4 regions of the Yersinia sp. 2541 StPb PI genome follow, and region 2 is predicted to be linked to each of the others. Evidence: predicted binding sites of a transcription regulator. Region 2 holds the regulator's gene; each other region holds the start of a gene.

Region 1 (3,739 bases), 1.4 Mb from region 2:
TTTAGAGGATGGATATAATCGTAGCTAACAGAAACTAAAAATCCCGGCCATTATTGCACCGGGATTATTCAGCGAATTGTGCTGTAACAGGTGTATCGTGACTTATTTAATCGCCATAGCATCACGCATGGTAAAGAACAGGTCGGTTTGGTCTGTTAGACCAACCACATTTGCCGCATGTGGTCCGTAAGCTGCTATGCGCAATTGGGTACCCGTGTGCCCTTGAGAATCATCTTCAGAGTTGCCATAGCTTATCGCCATAACTGCGCCATCTTTCGTGGTTAACGCTTGTGTTAAGCCAGGAGCTTTTGCATCTGCTTCAATAATTTGACTGGAATGCGCGTGATCTGCCGTCACAATAACCAAGGTATTACCTTCTGCACGCGCAAACTCCAGTGCTTTTTGTACTGCTTCATCCAAATCGACAGTTTCACCGAACTGACCACAAGGATTCGCCGCATGGTCTTGTTTATCAATGGATGCCCCTTCAACCTGTAAGAAGAATCCTTTTTCGTTATGTTTCAGCAGGTCAATTGCTTTTTCAGTCATCACTGCCAAGGTTGGAATATCTTTAGTACGCTCGGCATTGTTTTCACAAACTACCGGCGGCTTATCTAAATTGCCATGATAAGACGCTTTCGGCCCCTGCCAACGTACTGGCATGTTACCTGGGCTAAATAACCCTAATAGCGGTTTTTGTTGGTCTGCCTGCTTTATTGCATTCAGATCGTCAAGATTTTCGACAATAACATAACCTCGAGCCAAGGCTTGTTCACGCAGAGATTTATCTTTCCATTCACCGGCTTTAGCGACTTGGCTGAATGATTTAGCGCCACCACCCAATGTGACATCCGCGCGCCCGGCAATCATCTGCTCAGTAATTGAACCGCGCCCACCCTTTTCCAGCGCATTGCTACTGCACTTCTCGCTTGTTTCCTCCGGGCCATAGCATTTTCGCCCAGTTACGTGAGCAAACTGTGCCGCAGGAGTGGCATCTTGCAGTTCAGCAGTTGAAACGTTACCAGTTGCTTTACCGGCTTTCTTCGCTAACTCCAACAAGGTGACGTGATCTTTTCCGAACACATCAACACCCAGCGCGCCGTTATACGTTTTTACACCTGAGGACCAAGCTGTTGCGGAGGCAGCTGAGTCAGTCACGTAATCCGGTTTTTGCGTTTTCTTATCTAATGAGTAGTGCGTGTATTGCCCTGTCAGTGGTAACGCATCAATTCCTTTAAAGAAACCACCGGCCCCCATAGCATAGTTACGTGCTGAGGTGATTTCTGAATCGCCCATACCATCGCCAATCAGTAAAATGACATTCTTTACGGTTTTATTGGAAAGCGAATCACGAAGAGCCTGTGTCTGATCACCGGTCAAACGTCGTGCCCCGCCAAATTGAGTGACATCTCCCTTGGCGCTACGGTCATATAAGCCAGTGGCGGAAGCAACAGCATTCGGTGTAAACAATGAACTGGTGAGTATCAGACTGGATAACGCTATGCCGGACAAAGTGGATACGCGGTTCTGCATCGGTATAATTCCTTGTTGTAAAACAGTAATACAATTTGTATTGATTGGTTACAACGGATACTAGAACAAGCGAATGACGCTTTTATGACAGTCGCGATTAATTGTTATCTCTGACAATGCAGGCTCCCCTGACCTTTCCACGCGTTCACCACAGGCTAAATCAGGCCACCGTTGGCGCGTAAAACTTGCCCATTAATCCAGCCACCGTCTTTTCCAACCAGAAAAGCCACGGCTGCTGCAATATCCTCTGGCGTTCCTAATCTTTCTAGTGGCGCCATTTTCGCCATTTTTTCAATTAATTCGGGTGATTTACCATCAAGGAAGAGCGAGGTTGCCGTCGGCCCAGGAGCCACAGCATTAACGGTGATATTACGCCCCCGCAACTCTTTCGCCAGAATAGCTGTCATGGTTTCAACCGCCGCTTTGGTTGCAGCATAAACACCGTATTTTTCCAGTTTCAGCCCGACAACACTGGTTGAAAAGTTTACGATGCGGCCGCCATCTTTCAAACGCTTTGCCGCTTCACGCATCCCGTTAAAGCTCCCTTTCAGGTTAATGGCGATCTGACGGTCAAAGTGTTCATCATCACTGTCTGCAATGGCACTGAGAGATAGAATTCCAGCATTGTTGACCAAGACATCAACCCCGCCAAACGCAGCTTCTGCTTGAGAAAATAACTGTGCAACCGCTGCAGCATCACTGATATCCCCCTTCGCACTTACTGCATTTCCGCCCGCTTGTTGAATTTTGCGCACCAGTGTTTCCGCCTCAATGTCACTCCGGGCATAATTGATCAGAACGGTATACCCCTCCTGAGCCAAACGCTCAGCAATTGCTGCGCCAATACCCCGTGATGCTCCGGTTACAATGGCAACCTGCCCGGTTGTATTCACCATGATTTTCTCCTCGATGTGTATTTTATCGTTTGTGACGATGCATTGATTGCTATCCAGCAAGTGGAGCATGCTATGTTTAACCGCCCGCAAACAGAGAATGCCACTTTTATCGTTTCGGATAATCATCTATTATTCGTTAACACTATCCGAATAAAGCGAACAATCACGTGGACCGAATTGATGCAATGCGGGTATTTATCAGGGTAGTGGAACAACGCAGTTTTACCCAAACCGCCCAAGATTTAAATCTACCGCGATCTACAGTGACAGATGCCATTAAACAGCTCGAAAAGCGTTTAAATGTGCGCTTATTGCAGCGAACTACCCGACATGTTAGCCCTACTCTGGATGGTGGAGCTTACTACCAGCGCTGTCTGCGTATTATTGCTGATATTGAAGATGCTGAAATGGCCTTTGCCAATGCCAAGCCACGAGGTTTGTTACGAATTGATGTACAGGGCACGTTAGCCCGCCATTTCGTCTTGCCACAATTACCTGATTTTATTGCTCAATATCCTGACATTGAGTTATTTATCAGTGAAGGTGACCGCTTGGTCGACCTTATTCGAGAAGGTATTGACGGGGTGCTACGTGTAGGTAATTTACAAGACAGCGATATGGTCGCCCGCCGAGTGGCGTTGTTGCCACAAGTCACCTGTGCTGCACCGCAATATTTACAACGACAGGGTACTCCACTCCGGTTGGACCAGTTATCAGGCCATCAGATGGTAGGTTTTCGTTCTAGCGCAACCGGTAGCCTGATGCCACTGGAATTTGGCACTGACAGCACCCTTAGCCCCGATAAAACAACAGGTTATAATAAAGCAGCGTCCTCCAGGGTAATAACAGAAAGCGCATATCTACCCTCTGCTTCGTCATCATCTACTAAAACTCAGCAAGTAAAATTACCGACTGTTCTATCAGTCAGTGGTGCAGAAAGCTTTGTAGCAGCCGCACGTCTTGGATTGGGTATTATTCAAGTGCCTCGTTACCATATCGAATCTGACTTAATCGCTGGCACCTTGGTTGAGATACTACCAAAATACGCACCACCCCCGATGCCAGTCTCGTTCCTGTATCCTCACAACCGCCAGCTTTCCCCTCGAGTACGTATTTTCAGTGACTGGTTGAGCCAGTTATTTCTTGCCACCGAGATAAAGTGATAATACGCCGGTACGCCTATCCTGAATCAATGTTGCCACGATAGGCAGCCGCACCAACCGGCACAGCCGCCACTCATTATTGTGCTTTTTCAACCGATTGACAGATATCGATATCAAAATAACCATCAGTTATGCCGTCATTGAGGT
Region 2 (3,739 bases):
GACATATTCAGATAGCCGCCCGTAGATATCAGTCCCCGTTAGCTCTTCCAATAATTCGGCACGGTCATTGGCATCGGCATTGAGAAAAGCAGCAAACTGCCCTTGCGATAACATCATTGATTTAGTGAAACGGCCAAAATCCAGGCCGGTGATCGCTGCAACCATCTCCAACTTATCACGCACTTTATCGGCCAGGATTTTACCGCTGTCGCATAGCGCCAACTCAACTTTAGGGGCTTGCAGATTGCCTTCCGGGCTGTTTTTTGCCCGCCGCTGGCTCCAGAATGCACGATAGCAGATGCCTTTTACTTCAAACTCAACTTCGGCTAGTGACTCCGCTGTGTGGCGTGTCATTAGCTCATTTTGGCTGGGCGTGACAGTCAAACGTGGTGTTTGGTGGTATAGCGCAAGGCATATGGCATCCAGCAGTGTGGTTTTGCCTGCGCCTGTCGGGCCAGTGATAGCGAATAAACCGTTGCTGGCAAAAGGTTCGGCGGTGAAATCTATCTTCCACTCCCCTTGCAGAGAATTAATGTTTTTTAGACGTAAGCTTAAAATCCTCATGCAGGCTGCTCCTGTGCGGCATCTTTATCTTGCGTGATGTCATCAACCACCTGATTGAACATTTGACGCATCCGCTGTTGGCGCGGCTCGGCTAAGTCTGGCTCCAGCGCCAGCCTGCGTTCAAACACATCGGTAACACTCAGCTCATTGAGTGTCTCTTTTTCCTGCCGCTCGATACTGTTGTTACGTTGTTCTTTACTGCGACGTAACAATACAATTTCAACCGGTAGCTCTGTGGTCAGAGCCTGAATACGGCGTTGGATATCAGTAAGATAGTCTTGGGTGGCAACTTCTATATCTAGCCATACGGGTAAGCCTTGATGCTCAGAGAATTGAGCCAGTTGCTGCTCTATTTGCGCTAAATCCCCTTTAATTAATTGCATTGGCTGAAATTGTGGGATGAAGAGAGGGGTAACTGATGCCAGTGCCTGTTGGTGGAATTCCACCAGATAGACGCTCTTCTCCTTGCTCAATTCATCAAAACTGAGAGCAATGGGGGAGCCGCTATAACGGATATGTTCAGTTTTAGCCACTTGCTGGGCGCGATGAATATGGCCTAAAGCAATGTAATCTGCTGGTGGAAATGCCTGCGCGGGGAAAGCATCCAATGTACCAATATAGATATCGCGAACCGAGTCTGTCGTGGTGACGCCAACGGTAGTCAGGTGCCCGGTGGCAATAATGGGCAGTAGCAAACCCAGTTCGGTACGCAATTCAACCGCCCGCTGATACAGTGCCTGGTAGTGGCCCGCGATCGCTTCTTGTAAAGCCAGTTGTTTTTGCCCTCCAGATTCACCCGCCTGACTGGTGACTAAGTCCCTTGGCCGTAAAAACGGGATCGCACACAGCAGAGCCGCAGGTTGATGTTGGCGGTCTTTTAGAATAATGATTTGTTGATCGAGATTGCTGTTGGCGCACGAAATAACGGTGGTATTGAGATAAGAGAGCAAACCCCGTGATTCATTCAGTGTTGACACAGAATCGTGATTACCCCCCAATACCACTAACTGACAGCCAGTGGGTTGGAGCTCAACCACGAAACGGTTATATAGCTCACGGGCGTAACTGGGCGGGGAGCCAGTATCAAAGATATCACCTGCTACAATTAGCGCATCTACCTGATTTTCTTCGATCTGATTAATGAGCCAGTGCAGAAATGCCTGATGCTCAGCAGCGCGGCTTTTAGTGAAGAAATGCTGGCCTAAATGCCAATCAGAGGTATGAATAATGCGCATAAATCTCCCGCACGGCAGGTTATCAGTCAAAGATAATGGCGCTGATTATAAACGCTGCCCGCCGGATGTCGCGGCTAAAAAAAGGCTAGGAGGAAAATCTCCGAGACGTCTCGCAAACTTGACTGCTGTGTTTTGCAATTATCATGAAATTTATCACTATGCTTATTGCTAGTAGAAGCGTGATGTTTTTCATAAAAATGTCACAAAACTGACGCATAATGGCTCCCGAAATCAAATAGTGACCACTAACATACTGGCAGGGTTGATGATGGCAAGACGCATACTTGTGGTGGAAGATGAAGCGCCAATCCGTGAGATGGTGTGCTTTGTGTTGGAACAGAATGGTTACCAACCATTAGAAGCCGAAGATTATGACAGCGCAGTAACTCGTCTGTCGGAGCCTTTCCCTGATTTAGTGTTGTTGGACTGGATGTTACCTGGCGGCTCGGGTATTCAGTTCATTAAACATATGAAACGTGAAGCGTTGACCAGAGATATTCCGGTGATGATGCTGACGGCCCGTGGCGAAGAAGAGGATAGGGTGCGCGGTTTGGAAGTGGGCGCAGATGACTATATTACCAAGCCGTTTTCGCCGAAGGAGCTGGTTGCGCGTATTAAAGCAGTGATGCGCCGAATATCGCCGATGGCTGTTGAGGAAGTTATTGAAATGCAAGGGCTAAGCCTTGATCCTTCCTCACATCGGGTTATGGCCAATGAGCAAGCGCTGGATATGGGGCCGACCGAGTTTAAGTTATTGCACTTCTTTATGACCCACCCGGAGCGCGTTTACAGCCGTGAACAGTTGCTTAATTATGTTTGGGGCACTAACGTTTATGTAGAAGATCGTACGGTTGACGTGCATATTCGTCGGCTACGCAAGGCGCTTGAAATTGATGGTCATGACAGAATGGTACAAACTGTCCGGGGAACTGGATACCGTTTCTCAACGCGCTACTGAGTTTTCAGTGCCGGAGAATTCGTTGTGTTAGAACGCTTATCATGGAAAACGCTGGCTCTCGAGCTGGCTCTTTTTTGTCTGCCTGCATTACTCCTGGGTGCCTTCATCGGCTATCTTCCGTGGCTATTGCTGATTTCAGCTGTCGCGGCGCTGGTTTGGAATTTCTATAATCAACTTAAGTTATCTCACTGGTTGTGGTTAGACCGTAGCATGACACCACCTGCTGGTCGCTGGAGCTGGGAGCCTTTATTTTACGGCTTGTACCAAATGCAGTTGCGAAATCGTCGGCGTCGGCGCGAACTGGCTTTGCTTATCAAACGTTTCCGCAGTGGTGCCGAATCATTGCCTGACGCGGTAGTTATTACCACAATTGATGGCAATATCTTCTGGTGTAACGGTTTAGCTCAGCAGTTGTTAGGGTTTCGTTGGCCGGAGGATAACGGCCAACATATCCTTAATTTATTGCGCTACCCAGAATTCAGCCAATATCTGCAACAACAAGAGTTCTCCCGCCCGTTGACTCTGCAACTGAACAATGGTTATTACGTCGAATTTCGTGTGATGCCTTATTCAGAAGGGCAATTATTGATGGTTGCCCGTGATGTTACTCAGATGCGGCAGTTGGAAGGTGCAAGGCGTAATTTCTTTGCCAACGTCAGTCATGAATTGCGTACGCCACTGACGGTGTTGCAAGGTTATCTGGAAATGATGAATGACCAAGAGCTGGTTGGGCCATTACGGGATAAAGCACTGGGGACCATGCAAGAGCAGACTAAGCGAATGGATGGATTGGTAAAACAGCTCTTGACGCTATCACGAATTGAAGCGGCACCTAATGTGGATATGAATGAGCGGGTGGATATTCCGTTGATGCTGAAAGTGTTACAGCATGAAGTTCAGGCTCTCAGTAACGGACGACATGAGATTACCTTCCGGGTTAACGACCAATTAAAAGTGTTTGGTAACGAAGACCAACTGCGCA
Region 3 (3,739 bases), 400 kb from region 2:
TCAGCTCTCGCAGATTGGAATAAACAAACTCTCGTGAACATTTACCGCAAACCCACGGAAAAATTTTCAGTGCTTTCTCCCGATAGCCACTTTCCAGCCGGGTGTAATTCTTCGGTATATATGCCATGTGAACCCTCAATTCTGCGAGAAATAATGGTTTTATTTTAGCGTGAATTCAGGCTGTAGACTATCAACTATTGGTTATAGGTATTGAGGTGACAGTCTATAATTACGATCGGTCACTATAGGATCATATTGAATCGATTATAAAAAATAAGATTCAAATAATAATCGCATTCGGCGTATTTTTGAGACTTTTGCTGATGATTTAAAGGGATAAGACGTTTTACACTATGCCATGCTTTACACTATCAGTATTAAAGTTATTAGCATGAGATTATCTGTGTTCCGCTAATAGGCTTATTTTACAGCAGGCAATACAGTATGTTTCGCCTGAAACCCTTTGCCGATACAGTTGAGGCGATATGAAAGAATCTGAGGTACTGGCCGAAGTCAGTAATGAAAACCAGACATTGGTTGCTGTGGTGCAACAGGATAATCGGGTAGTTTACTTCTATATTTATCCGCAGGAGGCATTTGAAGAGCGTTTTCCCGTGCGTGCCTGCTGGGTGAGAAATCTGGTTGCTGCGCCACCATCGGCTGATAATACCGCCCTTGAACAAGGGTTGGCCCCACGATTAGCCGCAGAGTTCTGCCGTAATGTGGCGGGCGAGGCGGAGCTGGATGCGCAGTATATTACGATAGTCTGGTCTGAAAGTGACGACGGTGCGGCATTGTGGTATCAGGGACAACTGTTGGCAATTATTCCTGGCTGGAGCCTCTATATTGATCACTCAATTTGCTATTCCGCCAGTTGTATTAAAGATAATCCACTGACATTACCTCTGGGGTCAGCTTCAACCAATACACAATATGCCAATGCGCAACATACTCGTCAATTTTGGCGGGCCTGGCAACAGGAAGAGGGAAATCCGTGGCCTGCATTACAAGCTGAATATATTCAATATTATGAGCAGCACTTCGGTCCATCGGTAAAATATTATGCCATCGATCAGGGGACGTGGCCGCCAATGGCCATCTCCCAACATGAGAAAGAGGGAATATATTACTTTCTGACCGTGGGGGTCAGTATTCGTCCTCAGCCATGGGTTGAAATATTATTTAATGATGATGCAGCTAAATACCGGCGCTTGGAGATGGCGATTGCAATTGATAGCCAATATGTCAACGAAGACAACGCTATTCACATGGCCAGTGCGCTGGCAGGATTTGCCCACGTTCCCTGGAGTAAAATAACCTGGCTTGGCGAAGGGCATACACTGGAGTCGGCTGTCGCCCCTAAGGGTTATGAAGGCTATATTTTATCATCAGCGTTATATGCTGATGCAGACAATCTTACTCTACCTCTTCAACAAGGTGATCCGGTTAATATGTATTGGGTCAGCCCTGTGTTTACAAGCGAACGAGAGTTTGCGCATAGTGTGCCAAATGGTGGATATGATTTATTGAAAAAGCTACAACAGCAGGGAATTAATCATGTTTTCACCCCGCGACAGCCGGTTATTTGATTTATATTTAACTTGGCTGGTCTGATTTGCAGATTTTGTTAATCGGGTCTTAACTTAATGATGTTAGCTGTTTTAAGACTGTCAGGTTAAGCCCGTTATGTTTACCTGAGACCTATGTTTAAGATTGAACGCAAAGCTGAAAGGCGGATCAACAACAGTGGGTAGTCAAATCAGTTATCAGCAAATATTAATTTTATGGAGGTGTTTATGGGCATACTATCTTGGATTATTTTTGGTCTTATCGCCGGTGTTTTGGCTAAATGGATTATGCCCGGAGAGGATGGCGGTGGCTTTATTATGACCGTAATCCTTGGCGTGGTCGGTGCCCTGGTGGGGGGCTATATTAGTGTCTTCTTTGGTATGGGCAAAGTTGATGGGTTTAATTTTGGCAGCTTTGTCGTGGCGGTTATCGGTTCACTGGTTGTGCTGTTCGTCTACCGTAAATTAAGAAGTTAGATACTCATCAATATCCTGTAATTGAGTAAAGTATAAGAAAGGTGGCTATTTTTTGTCACCTTTCTCTCATAAAACTTTCATCAAGATGCAATAGAATTATCCGTTAATAGCTCATGACGACAGGCAATCTGAGAGACATGTTATGGGCCAGGCATTACGTAAATTCACTGTGGCTGACTATCCGGCTGCGGTGCAAGAACCGCGTAAGAAGGTACTTGCCGTTAAGGGATTAGTTAAAGCGTACCAATCACAACACCGTGTGCTGGATGATATTAATTTTGAACTCCATGCAGGTGAGTTTGTTGCAATTATTGGCCGCTCCGGTGCCGGAAAATCAACATTGTTACATGTTTTAAATGGCACTATTCCCAGCAGTGCGGGTGAAATTATTAATTACCATGACAATGGCGATACGCAAAATATTGCAGCACTAACAACCAAGCAGATGCGTAAATGGCGCGCAAAATGCGGCATGATCTTCCAAGATTTCTGTTTGGTCCCCCGTCTTGATGTTATTACTAATGTTTTGTTAGGCCGCCTGAGTTACACCTCCACGTTTAAATCATTTTTCAAAATATTTGCTGATGAAGATCGGGCTAGAGCAATTGAGTTATTACAATGGCTTAATATGTTACCCCATGCGTTGCAGCGTGCAGAGAATCTCTCTGGCGGCCAAATGCAACGGGTGGCCATTTGCCGCGCCATGATGCAAAACCCCAAAATATTATTGGCTGATGAACCTGTCGCTTCTTTAGATCCAAAAAACACAACCCGCATTATGAATACATTACAGAAAATAAGTGAAAACGATATTGCTGTAATTGTGAACTTACACTCTGTTGATTTGGTGAAAGACTATTGCACCCGAGTGATTGGTATTGCCCACGGGCGGATTGTCTTTGATGGGCATCCTTCACTGTTAAATGATTCTATTATTCAAGATATTTACAGCGATGAATCCACTGAACTTTTGCATTAATCCCCACTTATCCCTTTATCAGAATAGGTTATTTTAATGAAAAAAGTACTTTGTCTTACCTCATTAGTGGCAAGTTTTATGGTATTTAATGCTACAGCAGCGGATGCACCAAAAGAAATTAATCTGGGTATTCTTGGTGGGCAGAATGCGACACAACAAATTGGCGATAATATGTGTGTCAAAGAGTTTTTAGATAAAGAGTTAAATGTAAAAACAAACTTGCATAATGCATCAGACTATTCTGGCGTAATACAAGGCCTATTAGGTGGGAAGATTGACTTGGTATTAAGTATGTCTCCTTCCTCTTTTGCCTCTGTTTATATTAAAGATCCTAAAGCCGTTGATATTGTAGGTATTGCTATCGATGATACTGACAAATCACGCGGTTATCACTCTGTGGTTGTGGTGAAAGCGGATAGCCCTTATCAGAAAATTGAAGATTTGAAAGGTAAAGCGTTCGGTTTTGCTGACCCAGATTCAACCTCTGGTTTTTTAATCCCTAATCAAAGTTTTAAACAGAAATTTGGTGGAACACCGGATAATAAATATAACGACTTCTTCTCTAGCGTGACATTCTCTGGTGGTCATGAACAAGATATTCTGGGTGTCATTAACGGGCAATTCGCCGGTGCTGTCACCTGGGCTTCCATGATCGGTGACTATAACACCGGTTATACCAGTGGTGCATTTACGCGCATGATTCGTATGGATCACC
Region 4 (3,739 bases), 1.0 Mb from region 2:
TGCTTGGGTTAATGGCAATTGTGGCAGCTATTACCTATACCGTCGGTAGCAAACCCTATGGTTATATGGGGCTGGGTGATATTTCAGTACTGGTCTTCTTCGGCTGGCTGAGTGTCGCGGGGACTTACTATCTCCAGGCTGGGCACTTTGACACTATCGTGATGTTACCCGCCACGGCCTGCGGTTTACTGGCAACGGCGGTTTTGAATATTAATAATTTGCGCGATATTGAAAACGACGCAGCTAATGGTAAAAACACGTTGGCAGTGCGTTTGGGGCCGGTGGTCGCACGTTATTATCATGCCATATTAATCGCGGCAGCAATTTTGTGCCTGGCAATATTCACACTTCAGAATTTGCATAGCTGGGCCGGCTGGATCTTTATTCTAGCCGTTCCGTTACTGGTCAAACATGCGCTGTTTGTACTGCGTGAGCCTACTGCTGCGGGTATGCGCCCAATGCTTGAGCATATGGTTAAAGCCGCATTACTGACCAACGTTCTGTTTGCTGTCGGTCTGGTATTCAGTTAATCCCAGCGATTTGTTCTTCAAACCTTCTCCGGGCCACACCCCATAAAGGCCAGCCCGGATAAATTTAACAATTGATGATTTTGCCAACAGCAGCCAGAAAGGGATATACTTAATCTCCCAGCCGCAACCAGACGTTAATCCTATGAAATATGATACTTCCGAACTCTGTGATACCTATCATGAAGAGGTAAATGTGGTAGAACCACTGTTCTCCAATTTTGGGGGGCGCACTTCATTTGGTGGCAAGATTACTACTGTAAAATGTTTCGAAGATAACGGCTTGTTGTTCGACCTGCTTGAAGAAAATGGTCTGGGCCGTGTTCTGGTCGTCGATGGCGGTGGCTCAGTGCGCCGTGCATTAATCGATGCTGAGTTAGCTGAATTAGCATTGAAAAACGAGTGGGAAGGCATTGTGGTTTACGGTGCTGTGCGTCAGGTAGACGATCTGGCGGAGTTAGATATCGGTATTCAGGCAATGGCTGCAATTCCGGTAGGTGCGGCAGATGAAGGCATTGGTGAGAGCGACATCCGTGTGAACTTTGGCGGTGTAACATTCTTCTCTGGTGACCACTTGTACGCAGATAACACTGGGATCATCTTGTCAGAAGAACCACTGGATATTGAATAATATCCCTCTGATTTTCATAAGAAAGGGCGATATTGATATCGCCCTTTTTGCTACTTCGTATTTGCAGTAGCTACGTGACAAGCCGCCTTCAACAACCGATTACGGTTGCGTTAAGCCAGCTAGCACTTAGACTTCTTCCATCTTTCCCAACAGTGCCCGCAGACGATCCTGCCAAACATGCTGCTCTTGTTTTAGTTGCTCATTTTCGCGCACTAAGGCTTCACGGCCACCAGCAGCATCCTGAACTTCTTGGGACAGGGTGTTATTCTTCTCTTTCAGCTCTTCAATTTCCATCTGTAGCAAAGTGATGGTATCAATCGCCTGCTGAACTTTAACTTCCAATTTCTCAAATACTTCAAATGACATTCTTCGGTCCCCTTATGGTAGCAAGGCGTACATCTTTTGGTCGCAGTCATCATTCTTAGCCGACGTCGCCGTATTAACTAAGTCACCGTATCTACTGAGCTGACACTCGGCAGATGAAACTGCTGTGAATACTTATCGCGCTATATATCCATCGAACTAGGTGTAACAAGCGCTATGTTCTAACGCGTTCCTTTGCAGAGGCAACGCAGCTTGATAAAAACGATGCTCTTGATAAACCGATTGTATGTAGCCAGCCCCCCCCTGTCTAGCGCCATACCGGTACAAACCACACTCTGTAGCAATTTCGTGTCAGTAACTATCAGCAAAAACCGAAAAACCGCTATGACCCATCCTGTAAAATTATACATGCCTTTAACAACTGATAGCGAAACCACTGGTCTGATCACACTTTCAAAGTCCCTTAACAGCCGTGAATAACGCGAAATCGCTCATTTTTATGACACACCACACACATTTTGATTTCGCTATTTCTCGTTTGTGCTCGTTAACGATAAATTTACATCACTCCCTTCGCGGTTCGAAGGGCAAAAATAAGAAATACCCTATAAATCTCTGTCTGTAGGACATCTACTATGAGCCAAACCGCTAGTTCGACGTTGAAGGGCCAGTGTATTGCGGAGTTTCTCGGTACCGGTCTGCTGATCTTTTTTGGTGTAGGCTGCGTTGCTGCATTGAAGTTGGCTGGAGCCAGTTTTGGGCAGTGGGAAATCAGTATCATTTGGGGCCTGGGTGTTGCCATGGCCATCTATTTGACAGCAGCAATCTCAGGTGCACATCTTAATCCGGCCGTAACCATTGCATTGTGGTTATTCGCTTGTTTCGATCGCCGTAAAGTTCTCCCTTACATTGTGGCGCAGGTTGCCGGCGCATTTTGCGCTGCCGCGTTAGTGTATGGCCTCTATTACAACCTGTTTGTCGATTTCGAACAAACGCACCAAGTGGTTCGCGGTAGCGCCGAGAGCCTGAATCTAGCCGGAATCTTCTCAACTTATCCAAATCCACATATTTCTGTGTTCCAGGCCTTCCTGGTTGAAACAGTGATTACTGCCATTCTGATGTGTCTGATTCTGGCACTGACCGATGATGGTAACGGTATTCCACGCGGCCCACTGGCTCCTCTACTGATTGGTATCTTGATTGCCGTTATCGGTGCATCTATGGGTCCATTGACTGGGTTTGCATTGAATCCAGCACGTGACTTTGGTCCAAAGGTATTCGCTTATCTGGCAGGTTGGGGCGAAATTGCCTTCACTGGCGGGCGCGATATTCCTTACTTCCTGGTCCCTATTTTCGGGCCTATCGTCGGTGCTTTACTCGGTGCTTTCGGTTATCGCGCCCTGATTGGCCGCCATTTACCATGCGATGTGTGCGTGGTTGATGATGAAGAAACCACGGTAACGACCACAGAACGTAAAGCATAAATAATAGATACTACCCAATAGATTTACGGCAACTTAAAAGTAGGCTAACTATGACAACTGAAAATACTACTCAAAAGAAATACATTGTCGCGCTTGATCAGGGAACCACCAGCTCCAGAGCCGTGGTGCTGGATCATGATGCCAATATCGTGAGTGTTTCTCAGCGCGAATTCACTCAAATTTACCCTAAAGCCGGTTGGGTTGAACATGACCCGATGGAAATCTGGGCGACGCAAAGCTCAACACTGGTTGAAGTACTGGCAAAAGCCGGTATCAGTTCTGACGAAATCGCCGGTATCGGTATTACCAACCAACGTGAAACCACCATTGTTTGGGATAAAGTAACTGGGAAACCAGTGTATAACGCCATTGTTTGGCAATGCCGTCGTACTGCTGATATCTGCGAAAAACTGAAAAAAGAAGGGCTGGAAGAGTACATCCGTTACAACACCGGCCTGGTGGTCGACCCTTACTTCTCCGGCACCAAAGTGAAATGGATCCTTGATAACGTCGAGGGTGCCCGTGAGCGCGCTGAACGCGGTGAGTTACTGTTTGGTACGGTGGATACCTGGCTGGTATGGAACATGACCCAAGGCCGCGTACACGTTACGGATTACACAAACGCATCACGTACCATGATGTTTAATATCCGTACCAAAGAGTGGGATGACCGTATGCTGAAAGCGCTGAATATTCCGCGCGCTATGCTGCCTGAAGTCCGTCCATCCTCAGAAGTTTACGGCCAGACCAACATTGGTGGTAAAGGCGGGACC

What was found. The regulator PhoB, encoded in region 2, activates phosphate uptake and scavenging genes when phosphate is short. The targets are predictions, from matches to a motif close to CTGTCATAAAACTGNCNNAT.
Region 1: phoA (alkaline phosphatase) is a predicted target of PhoB. The motif match lies at 1,605-1,624, and genes of this name have one in related genera.
Region 3: phnC (phosphonate ABC transporter ATP-binding protein) is a predicted target of PhoB. The motif match lies at 2,109-2,128, and genes of this name have one in related genera.
Region 4: V1953_RS20710 (MIP/aquaporin family protein) is a predicted target of PhoB. The motif match lies at 1,969-1,988, and genes of this name have one in related genera.

Annotation. Positions count from the first base shown of each region.
Region 1 covers NZ_JAZGQB010000001.1:2,221,071-2,224,809, reverse strand. The annotation lists gene phoA (alkaline phosphatase) at 103-1,533, opposite strand; gene V1953_RS09890 (SDR family oxidoreductase) at 1,689-2,429, opposite strand; gene V1953_RS09885 (LysR family transcriptional regulator) at 2,597-3,592, shown strand; gene sbmC (DNA gyrase inhibitor SbmC) at 3,669-3,739, opposite strand, start outside.
Region 2 covers NZ_JAZGQB010000001.1:3,582,874-3,586,612, reverse strand. The annotation lists gene V1953_RS16195 (AAA family ATPase) at 1-564, opposite strand, end outside; gene sbcD (exonuclease subunit SbcD) at 561-1,799, opposite strand; gene phoB (phosphate response regulator transcription factor PhoB) at 2,068-2,757, shown strand; gene phoR (phosphate regulon sensor histidine kinase PhoR) at 2,782-3,739, shown strand, end outside.
Region 3 covers NZ_JAZGQB010000001.1:3,187,337-3,191,075, reverse strand. The annotation lists gene yajD (HNH nuclease YajD) at 1-127, opposite strand, end outside; gene V1953_RS14385 (suppressor of fused domain protein) at 486-1,589, shown strand; gene V1953_RS14380 (GlsB/YeaQ/YmgE family stress response membrane protein) at 1,797-2,045, shown strand; gene phnC (phosphonate ABC transporter ATP-binding protein) at 2,188-3,024, shown strand; gene phnD (phosphonate ABC transporter substrate-binding protein) at 3,061-3,739, shown strand, end outside.
Region 4 covers NZ_JAZGQB010000001.1:4,614,470-4,618,208, forward strand. The annotation lists gene V1953_RS20695 (1,4-dihydroxy-2-naphthoate polyprenyltransferase) at 1-530, shown strand, start outside; gene rraA (ribonuclease E activity regulator RraA) at 673-1,158, shown strand; gene zapB (septal ring assembly protein ZapB) at 1,285-1,524, opposite strand; gene V1953_RS20710 (MIP/aquaporin family protein) at 2,118-2,966, shown strand; gene glpK (glycerol kinase GlpK) at 3,017-3,739, shown strand, end outside.